Regions from separate parts of the Hydrogenophaga luteola genome, predicted to be linked through region 1. Evidence: predicted binding sites of a transcription regulator. Region 1 holds the regulator's gene; the other holds the start of a gene.
What was found. The regulator sigma-54, encoded in region 1, starts transcription at its own class of promoters, with help from an activator protein. The targets are predictions, from matches to a motif close to TGGCANGNAANCTGCTTT.
Positions count from the first base shown of each region.

Region 1 (5,182 bases):
ACGATGTCGTCCAGCGACTCGGCTTCGGCGCCATTCCAGCCGGTGGCGGCGATCATGGCCGCGGCCAGCGTTTCCTTCAGCGGCGCATCACCCTTGTCCTCGCGCCAGCCGCGCTTGAACAGAGGCTCGCCCGAGGTGTCGATGTAGAGGCTCACCGTGTCGGTGGTCAGGTGGGCGTAGAGTCGCACATCGGGCCAGGTGGTGTTGACGCTGGGGCGTTCGCCGCGTTTGTCGCGGAAGCGGTCGCAGACCGCGTCCTTGATCTTGAGCGCCGCGAAGTTCAGGCTCTTGAGCGGGCTGTGCTGGGCCGTGACCTCGACCTTGATGGTCTGCTGCGGGGTGAACCAGATCTCCCACGCGACCTCGCTGGCCGCGGCATAGAGGTCGTTCTCGCTGCGGTAGCCGCCGTGCCAGAGCTGCACCAGCACACGCTGGGCGAGCCGGCTGTGCAGGTTGAGTTTGAGCGCGTCGCGCCACGAGGACTGCAGCGCCACGCCAGCGCGCGACTTCTGCACAGCGGTCTCGCCGGTGATGCGGGTGACCTCGGCCGCGAGGTAGTCTTCCACCCCTGCGGCGCAAGGAAGGAACAGGGAAAGGGAGTTCAAAGCGCTTTTCTCAGGTTCGCGGGCGCGATGCGCAGCGCCTCGCGGTATTTCGCGACCGTGCGGCGCGCGCACTCGATGCCCTGCTCCTTGAGCAGGTCCGAGAGCTGGTTGTCCGACAGCGGTTTGGACGGCTCTTCGGAGGCAATGAACTGCTTGAGCAGCGCACGCACCGCGGTGCTCGACGCATTGCCGCCGGTCTCGGTGCCCAGGCTGGAGCCGAAGAAGTACTTCAGTTCGTAGGTGCCGAACGGCGTGGCCATGTACTTGGCCGTGGTCACGCGGCTGATCGTGGACTCGTGCAAACCCAGCTCGTCAGCGATCTCGCGCAGCACCAGCGGGCGCATGGCGAGCTCGCCGTGCATGAAGAAGTTGCGCTGGCGCTCGACGATGGCCGAGGACACACGCAGGATGGTGTCAAAGCGCTGCTGGATGTTCTTGATGAACCAGCGCGCTTCCTGCAGCCGTTGCTGCATGGCCGCGTGGCCGGCTTCGCCGCCGGCCTCGCGCCGCCCCCGCAGGGCGTTGGCGTAAACGTCGTGCACGCGCAGGCGCGGCATCACCTCGGCGTTGAGCGAGACCTTGAAGCCGCGACCGGCGCGGGTGACGATCACGTCGGGCACCACCACGTTGCGCTCGACGTCGACGAAGCGGCGCCCCGGCTTGGGCTCGAGCCGCGCGATCAGCGTCAGCGCCGCACGCACGGTCTCGTCGTCGTGCCCGGTGGCCGCACACAGGCGCTTGATGTCGCGCTTGGCCATCAGCTCCAGCGGCTGCTCGCAGATCGCCAGCGCCGCACGGGCCGCCGGCGTGTTGCGCAGGTCCATGATCTGCAGCCGCAGGCACTCCCCCAGGTCGCGCGCGCCCACGCCCGTGGGCTCCATCTGCTGCAGCCACTGCAGGGCGATGCCCAGGCGCCGCTCGATCGCCTCGACCTCGTCGAAGCGCGGTTCCTCATCGGCGGGCCGGCCGGCGGTCAGCCGCCAGCAGGCGCGGGCCAGCTCGTGCAGGCTGTCCTCCAGATAGCCATCGTCGTTGAGCGACTCGATCAGGAAGTACAGCGCCGCGCTGTCCTCGTCCGAGAGGCGCAGGCAGCGCGCCTGGTCGTGCAGCTGGTCCTGCAGGCTGACCGGCACACGGGCCAGGTCGGCGGCGGTGGCGGTGTCGTCGTCTTCGCTGCCGGAGCCGCTGTTGCGCGCAGGCGCTTCGCCCCCCCACTCGCTGTCGTCGGGCGCCATCTCGACCGTGCCGTCGCCTTCCCAGCTCTCTTCGACCGGGGTCGCACCGTCCAGCCGGCTCTCGACGTCGTCGCCGGTGCTGTCCGCGCTGTCGGCCGGGGCGGTGCGGGTGTCCGGCTCGGCGCTGCGCGGCTCAACCACCGGCTGCGCCGCTTCTTCCAGTTGCTCGCCGGCCACCACCGGCGCGTCCGCCGTCTGAACGCCGAAATCCTCGCGATCGGCCAGCTCCTCGCCACGTTCCAGGAACGGGTTCTCGTCGAGCATCTGCTCGACCTCCTGGGCCATCTCCAGCGTGGACAGCTGCAGCAGCCGGATCGACTGCTGCAGTTGTGGCGTCAGCGCGAGGTGCTGCGACACCCGCAGCGACAGACCTTGCTTCATCCGCTCATCCCGTCACATGCGGAAGTTCTCGCCGAGGTAGACGCGGCGCACCTCGGCGTTTTCAATGATTTCGGCGGTGGTCCCGCTGGCCAGCACATGACCGTCACTGATGATGTAGGCGTGGTCACAGATGCCCAGGGTTTCGCGCACGTTGTGGTCGGTGATCAGCACACCGATGCCGCGCGACTTGAGGAAGCTGATGATGTGCTGGATTTCCAGCACCGCGATCGGGTCGATGCCGGCGAAAGGCTCGTCCAGCAGGATGAACCGCGGGCGGGTGGCCAGCGCGCGGGCGATCTCCACGCGCCGGCGCTCACCGCCCGAGAGGGCGGGCGCGGGCGAATCGCGCAGGTGGTCGACGCGCAGCTCCTTGAGCAGCTCGTCCAGGCGGGCGTCGATCTCGCGCGCGGACAGCGGCTGGCCGTTGGCGTCCTGCTGCAGCTCCAGCACCGCGCGCACGTTCTGCGCCACCGTCAGCTTTCGGAAGATTGATGCTTCCTGCGGCAGGTAGCCCAGGCCCAGCCGGGCGCGCCGGTGGATGGGCAGGGATTCGATGCGGTGGTCGTCCAGCAGGATTTCGCCACCATCGGCCCGCAGCAGGCCGACGATCATGTAGAACGAGGTGGTTTTGCCGGCACCGTTGGGACCGAGCAGACCGACCACCTCGCCCTTGTCCACCGACAGGGATACGTCCTTGACCACCTTGCGGCTGCCATAGGACTTCTTGAGCCCTCTGACCTCCAGACGGCTGTGCGACACCATGTCGCCCGAAGGGCTGGCGCTGGCGACGGTCTCCGTCACTTCTTGGGCTCGGTGATCTTGCCGCTGGGGCGCAGCTTCGCCGGATCGGTCGCTGGAGCGGCGGGACCGTTCTTCTCCTCTTCCGGGATCGGCGTGAGCATGGCGCGCACGCGGCCGGTGGGATTGGCTGCCGTCTTGCTGGTGTCGCCACCCTTGACCGTGAACACCTCGGTCAGGCTGTTGTAGAGGATCTCGGTGCCTTCGCTCACGTCGTTGAGCAGGGTGCCGCGGTAGCGGCGCAGCACCGCGCGGCCGGTGAACAGCACCGTCTGAGCCTTGCTGTCGTATTCGATGCGGTCGCCTTCGCCCTCAATCCACTCGTCCAGACCTTCCCGTTTCTGGCGGAAGAAGCCGGCCTTCTCGGGCGTTCCCAGCAGCAGACCGTACTGGTTGCCCTGCGGGTCCTGGCGCACGTCCAGTTTGGCACCACGCATCAGGATGGTGCCCTTGGTGATCAGCACATTGCCGGTGAACACGCTGGTCTGGCGCGCCTCTTCGTAACGCAGCGCATCGGCCTCCACGTTCATGGGCTTGTCCTTGTCGGCCTTTTCGGCCTGCGCCAGCAGGGGCAGCGTCAGGCCAATGACGGCCAACATCCGGGCGATGGAACGGGGGGTTGGTGCGTGTAGGTGCATGGCGTATGAGGGCACAAATCTTGCATTCATTGTAGCGGTGCCCAAGCCGTTTCGCGGCAGCGGCGGCACATTGTTCCCGCCATGAAAGCAGGAAGCCCGCACAGGCGGGCTTCAAGAAGAGAAGTGACAGAAACCGGTCAGCCTTTGCGGGCCTCGGCGATCAGCGAGTCGGCCACCAGCAGAGTGCGCGGCCCCTGTCCACCCACATAGAACTTGCCGGCGATGCCCAGGGCGGGCGTGCCTTCTACCTGGTAGGCGTCCTGCAGACCGACGGCCTTCTTGGACAGCTCGGCGGCCTGACCGTTGAAGATGCCCAGAAACTGCTCGCGGTTCACGCCCTGCTTTTCGATCCAGGCGGTGATGGCGGGTGTCGTTGTCAGAGGCAGGCGCTCTTCATGGATGGCCTTGAACACCTTGACGTGCAGCGTGTCCACCAGGTTCATGGCCTCCAGCGTGAAGTACAGGCGCTGCATCGGCACGAAGTTCTGGTTGAAGGCCACCGGCATGCGGCGCACCGTGACGTGGGCCGGCTTGCGCTTGATCCACTCGCCGAAGACTGGCTCGAAGTTGTAGCAGTGGATGCAGCTGTAGGCAAAGAACTCGACCACCTCGACCTGCCCCGCCGGGCTCTCGGTCGGTGCTGGCTTGGCCAGGCGCTGGAAGTCGGTGCCTTCCTTGAAGGCCACGCGCTGGGCCAGTGCCGGCGACAGGGCCAGTCCGCTGGCGGTGGCGGCACCAGCCACCAGGAGGCTGCGCGAAAAATCTCGACGATGCATGGAATCGGACTCCTTGAAATGACCTGAATCAGGCTCCCGGGCCTGTGAAAAGTTCCTCGTGCGGTGGTGCAATCAGCGCTGCACCCGCACCAGCGCCGCCTCCACCCCGTTCACCTCCAGTTGCTCGCGCGTAGCCTCGGCCATGGATTTCTGGCCAAACGGCCCCATGCGGACGCGGAACACGGTGCGGCCCGACTGCTCGCGCTCGGTGATGGTGGCGTCCATGCCCAGCATGGCCAGCCGGGCCTTCTGCGCCTGCGCCTCTTCGGGAGACTTGAACGCCCCGGCCTGCACGAAGTAGGTGAACGGGTCGGCCCCCTGTGCAGCCGCGGGCTCCGCCGGTGCTCCAGCCTTGGCTTTCATCAGGTCGCCCAGCGGATCGGTGTCCGGCTTGGCGGCGTCTGCGGCTTTGGCGGCCGGCGCCTTGTCGGGCTCCGCCGCCGGAGATTCCTTCGGCGCAGTGTCGCCGGCCACCGGCGGCGGCGTCTCTGCAGGGGTCGGCAGCGGCGGCGCCTTGTTCACCAGCCCGGCATTCGGGTTCCAGCCCTTGTTGCGCTCGGCCTCGGCCGCATCGTCGGCCGGTTTGCGGGTGACGCCACGGTCCACGAAGGGCACCGGCACGCGCGTCACATACACGGCCACGGAAAGCGCCAGGCCCAGGCCGACGAGCAGGCCGACCACGAAGCCGACCAGGGTGCCGCCACGCTGAGTGCGGGCCTGCAGGAATGAAATGTTCATGGGAGGGGAGG
Region 1 covers NZ_JBHRXX010000004.1:159,760-164,941, reverse strand. The annotation lists gene ACFOPI_RS09940 (THUMP domain-containing class I SAM-dependent RNA methyltransferase) at 1-605, opposite strand, end outside; gene ACFOPI_RS09935 (RNA polymerase factor sigma-54) at 602-2,221, opposite strand; gene lptB (LPS export ABC transporter ATP-binding protein) at 2,234-2,983, opposite strand; gene lptA (lipopolysaccharide transport periplasmic protein LptA) at 3,019-3,618, opposite strand; gene ACFOPI_RS09920 (thiol:disulfide interchange protein DsbA/DsbL) at 3,795-4,433, opposite strand; gene ACFOPI_RS09915 (SPOR domain-containing protein) at 4,506-5,171, opposite strand.

Region 2 (5,182 bases), on a different contig from region 1:
GCTTCATCGCGGGACCGAAGGCGGGCGAGGTCAGGCCTTCCTTGAGCAGCCAGCGCACCGCCTTTTCTCCCGCCGGGCGCGGCACCTTGGCGTCCACCACCTTGCGACCGATGTCGACCAGATGGCCGTAATCGACGCCGCTGGGGCAGGTGCTTTCGCAGTTGCGGCAGGTGAGGCAGCGGTCCAGGTGCAGCTGGGTGGCGCGCGTGGGCTGCGCGCCTTCGAACACCTGCTTCATCAGGTAGATGCGGCCGCGCGGGCCGTCGAGTTCGTCGCCCAACAGCTGGTAGGTCGGGCAGGTGGCGGTGCAGAAGCCGCAGTGCACGCACTTGCGCAGGATGGCTTCGGCGGCGATGCCGTCGGGCGTGCCTTGGAATTCGGGGGCGAGTTGGGTTTGCATCGTGGGTTCAGCCCATCTTGTTCTGGTTGAAAAGACCCAGCGGGTCGAACGCCTCGCGCAGGCGTTTCGAGATCGCCTGCAGCGCCGGGCTTTCGGCATCGAAGCGGCGCACGCCGGGCGCGCCATCGGCGCCGGCGCGGAACAGAGTCGCGTGGCCCTGCATCCTGGCCGCGGCCGCACGGATCGGCGTGGCCGCCGAGGCCGGCGCCCAGAGCCAGCGTTGCGCGCCCTGCCATTCGATCAGCTGCGCAAATGGCAACTCCAGCACCGGCGCGGTCTGGGGCAGCGACAGGCGCCACAGGCACAGGTCCGGCGAGGGAGCGTTGAAGAACGGCAGGGTCTGGTCGCGGCAGGCGGCCCAGTCGGGCCCGGCCTGGGCGTTGTCCATGCGCTGGCCGCCCGCCTCGCGCGCCAGCTGTTCGCAGGCAGCCTCCACCGCGGCCACGGCGCCGCGCAGGCGCACGAACAGCAGCTCGGGACGGTCGGCGGCGGTGTCGTCCTGCACCCAGCAGGAGGCATTGAGCGGCAGCGGCTGGCCGCCCCAGCGGTGCAGCTGCTCCAACGCCTCGTGCTGGCCCATGTGGAACACCAGCGTGGCCTCGGCCGGCGCCACCGGCAGCACCTTGAGCGAGAGATGGGTGATGACGCCCAGCGTGCCCATGGAGCCGGCCAGCGCGCGGCTGATGTCGTAGCCGGCCACGTTCTTCATGACCTGGCCGCCGAAGGTCAGCCACTCGGCCTGACCGTTGATGAACTGCGCACCCAACACGTAGTCGCGCACGCCACCCGCCGTGGCGCGGGCCGGGCCGGCGAGACCGGCCGCAACCGCGCCGCCGATGGTCGATGCGGCGCCGAAATGGGGCGGGTCGAACGGCAGGTGCTGGCCTTTTTCGGCCAGCACCGCTTCGACCTCGGTCAGCGGCGTGCCGGCGCGCACGGTGATCACCAGCTCGCTGGGTTCGTGCGCGACGATGCCGCTGAAGGCGCGCGTGTCCAGCGGCTGGCCGCTCACCGGTTCGCCATGGAAGGCCTTGGTGTCGCCGCCACGGATGCGCAGCGGCGTGCGCGCCGAGACGGCGGCGCGGACCTGGTCGATCAGCGCATGCGGGGTGTCGTTCGTGGGGCTGTTCTGCATGGCCGCCATGGTAGCGGCGGGGCCCCTGGCGGCCTTTGAATTTTTTGCACGGCCGGCTGCAATCGGAGCGGTCCTGCCCCTGCTTCAGCGCGTGTGCCCCAAGCAAGCACCGGCGTTGGGCCGGCCACGGCACTCGCGCTTGAGGCGCTTCTCGCGTGCGGCGGGTTTTTCGCTGGACGGCGCATCGATGAAGGTGACGCGGGCCGGCAGGCGGCGCTCGGTCTTGGGCGCCTGGCTGGTGGTGCCGGCCTGAAGCGGCAACGCCGTGGCCAGGGTCAGCGCGAGCACGGCCAACAATGGCATCGGTTGTGCGGACATGGGTTCCTCCTGAAGTGTGTGACAGCGCGCATGCTCGCGCCTGCTTCAGGCCCTGTCTGTGATGCATTTACCAGACGAAAAAAGACCCGCGGCCTTGCGGCGCGCGGGTCGAACATCCAAAGGAGGCAATCGTTCGCGGGATCAGCGGTTGTAGGCGGTTTCGCCGTGGCAGCTGATGTCCAGACCTTCGCGTTCCTGCTCTTCGGTCACACGCAGGCCCATGGTCAGGTCGACGATCTTGTAGGCGATGAAGGCGACGATGGTCGACCACACCATGGTGATGACCACGCCTTCGGCCTGGATCAGCAGCTGGCTGGCGATGGAGAAGTCGTCGCCCTTGACGCCGCCCAGCGAACCGGCGGAGAACACGCCGGTCAGCAGGGCACCGACGATGCCGCCGACACCGTGCACGCCGAACACGTCCAGCGAGTCGTCGGCACCGAGGATCTTCTTCAGACCGGTCACGCCCCACAGGCACAGGAAGCCGGCGACCAGGCCGATGATGATGGCGCCCATGACACCGACCGTACCGCAGGCGGGGGTGATGGCCACCAGACCTGCGACGGCACCGGAGGCAGCGCCCAGCATCGAGGCCTTGCCCTTTGCCAGGGCTTCACCCACGCACCAGGCCAGCACGGCGGCGGCGGTGGCCATCAGGGTGTTGATGAAGGCCAGGGTGGTGCCACCGTTGGCTTCCAGGTTGGAGCCGGCGTTGAAACCGAACCAGCCCACCCACAGCAGCGAGGCGCCGACCATGGTCAGGGTCAGGCTGTGCGGGGCCATGGCTTCCTTGCCGTAACCGATGCGCTTGCCCAGGACATAGGCGCCCACCAGGCCGGCCATGGCGGCGTTGATGTGCACCACGGTGCCGCCGGCGAAGTCCAGCGCGCCCTTGTCGAACAGGTAGCCGCCAGCGCCCCAGACCATGTGGGCGATCGGCAGGTAGCTGAAGGTGAACCAGATGGCGCAGAACAGCAGCACGGAGCCGAACTTGATGCGCTCGGCGAAGGAGCCGACGATCAGCGCGCAGGTGATGCCCGCGAAAGTGCACTGGAAGGCGATGAAGATGAACTCGGGGATCATCACGCCGGCCGTGAAGGTGGCCGCAAGCGAATCGGTGGTGACGCCCTTGAGGAACAGCTTGTCGAAATTACCGTAGATCAGGCCCTCGCCGCCGAAGGCGACGCTGTAGCCGTAGACGGCCCACAGCACGGTGATCAACGAGAACACCACCATCACCTGCATCAGCACGGACAGCATGTTCTTGCTGCGCACCAGGCCGCCGTAGAACAGGGCCAGGCCCGGCACGACCATCAGCAGCACGAGGATGGTGGAAATCATCATCCAGGTGACGTCGCCCTTGTCCACCGTTTCTTTCACGGCTTCGGCGGGCGCGGCTTCAGCCGCAGCCGGTGCAGCCTCGGCGGTGGCAGCGGGTGCTGCTGCAGCGTCGGCGGCCGGTGCTGCCGCAGGAGCGGCCTCGGCAGCAGGGGCGGTGGCGGCCGGTGCATCGGCGGGCTTGGCGGCGTCCTGGGCCATGGCGGAGAACCCGCCGAACATAAGGCCTGCCCCCAGGAGCAGGGAAGCGATCAGTTTTTTCATTTGGGTGCTCTTTCTGATGCGGGTGCGGGAATCAGAGGGCTTCCTTGCCGGTCTCGCCGGTGCGGATGCGAACCACTTGTTCGAGGGGAGTGACGAAGATCTTGCCGTCACCGATCTTGCCGGTGCGGGCAGCGCCTTCGATGGCTTCGATCACGCGGTCGACCAGGGCGTCGTCGACGGCGGCTTCGATCTTGACCTTGGGCAGGAAGTCGACGACGTACTCGGCGCCGCGGTAGAGCTCGGTGTGCCCCTTCTGGCGGCCAAAGCCCTTGACTTCGGTCACGGTGATGCCCTGCACGCCCATGCCGGAAAGCGCTTCGCGCACTTCGTCCAGCTTGAACGGCTTGATGATGGCGGAAACCATTTTCATGCTGTGTTACCTCTTCTAGGGTGGGACGGTGTCGGGGCGGGGCCGGGTGACACCACGGGTTGATGCAATCGCTTACAGCCCAATGCACGGACCGTGCCAGCCGGCCGCCCACCCCGGCGCCCAAGGGCCATCCCAGAGGGAAAACGTCCTCCCGACGGGGGCTGCGGCCCACCCCGGGTGCATGACATGATCCCGGCGCCGCGGCCGCAGAGCCGCACCAAACATGTGCATGCAGGTGTCCGGCGGACCATGCACCGAAACAGGGATGGAGGACGGGATGGGTTTGTCATTGGTGCACAGCCGCGCGCTGATCGGGCTGGAGGCGCGGCCGGTGCAGGTGGAGGTGCACCTGGCCAACGGGTTGCCCAGCTTCACGCTGGTGGGTCTGGTGGACACGGAAGTGAAGGAGGCGCGCGAACGCGTGCGCTCGGCGATTGCCAACGCTGGGCTCGAATTCCCCAGCAACAAGCGCATCACGGTCAACCTCGCCCCGGCCGATCTGCCCAAGGACTCGGGCCGCTTCGACCTGCCGATCGCGCTGGGCATCCTGGCCGCTGCGGGCCAGATCGACAGTGCCAAGCTGGCCGGCTGGGAGTTCGCGGGCGAGCTCTCGCTGGGTGGCGAACTGCGCCCGGTGCGCGGCGCGCTGGCCATGAGCCTGGCGCTGCACCGGGATGGTTCCACGGGCACGCCCACACGGCTGGTGCTGCCCCCCGGCAGCGCCGAAGAAGCGGCGCTGGTGCCGCAGGCCCAGGTGTGCCGCGCCCGCCACCTGCTGGACGTGGTGGCGCAGTTCCTGCCCGAAGGGGCTGCGGGCGCCGGCGATGCACCACCCGACGACACGGGCTGGGCGCGCCTGTCGCCCACGCCGATCAGCACCCGCGAAAGTTACCCCGACCTGGCCGACGTCAAGGGCCAGGCGGGTGCGCGCCGGGCGCTGGAGATCGCGGCGGCGGGTGGCCATTCGCTGCTGATGGTGGGCCCGCCCGGCTCGGGCAAGAGCATGCTGGCGCAGCGCTTCGCCGGCCTGCTGCCGCCCATGGATACCACCGAGGCGCTGGAGTCGGCCGCCGTCGCTTCGCTGGCCGGGCGCTTCCGGCTGGAGGCCTGGGGCCTGCGCCCCACCTGTGCGCCGCACCACAGCGCCAGCGCCGTGGCCCTGGTGGGCGGCGGCTCACCGCCCCGGCCCGGCGAGATCTCGCTGGCGCACCACGGCGTGCTGTTCCTTGATGAGTTGCCGGAGTTCCCGCGTGCCGCACTCGAGGCCCTGCGCGAGCCGCTGGAGAGCGGCCACATCCGCATCTCGCGCGCGGCGGTGCAGAGCGAATTCCCGGCGCGCTTCCAGCTCGTGGCCGCG
Region 2 covers NZ_JBHRXX010000001.1:563,735-568,916, reverse strand. The annotation lists gene glcF (glycolate oxidase subunit GlcF) at 1-400, opposite strand, end outside; gene glcE (glycolate oxidase subunit GlcE) at 408-1,535, opposite strand; gene ACFOPI_RS02705 (hypothetical protein) at 1,620-1,853, opposite strand; gene ACFOPI_RS02700 (ammonium transporter) at 1,995-3,455, opposite strand; gene ACFOPI_RS02695 (P-II family nitrogen regulator) at 3,487-3,825, opposite strand; gene ACFOPI_RS02690 (YifB family Mg chelatase-like AAA ATPase) at 4,103-5,182, shown strand, end outside.
Region 2: a site for sigma-54 is predicted at 3,907-3,924, ahead of ACFOPI_RS02695 (P-II family nitrogen regulator). Genes of this name have one in related genera too.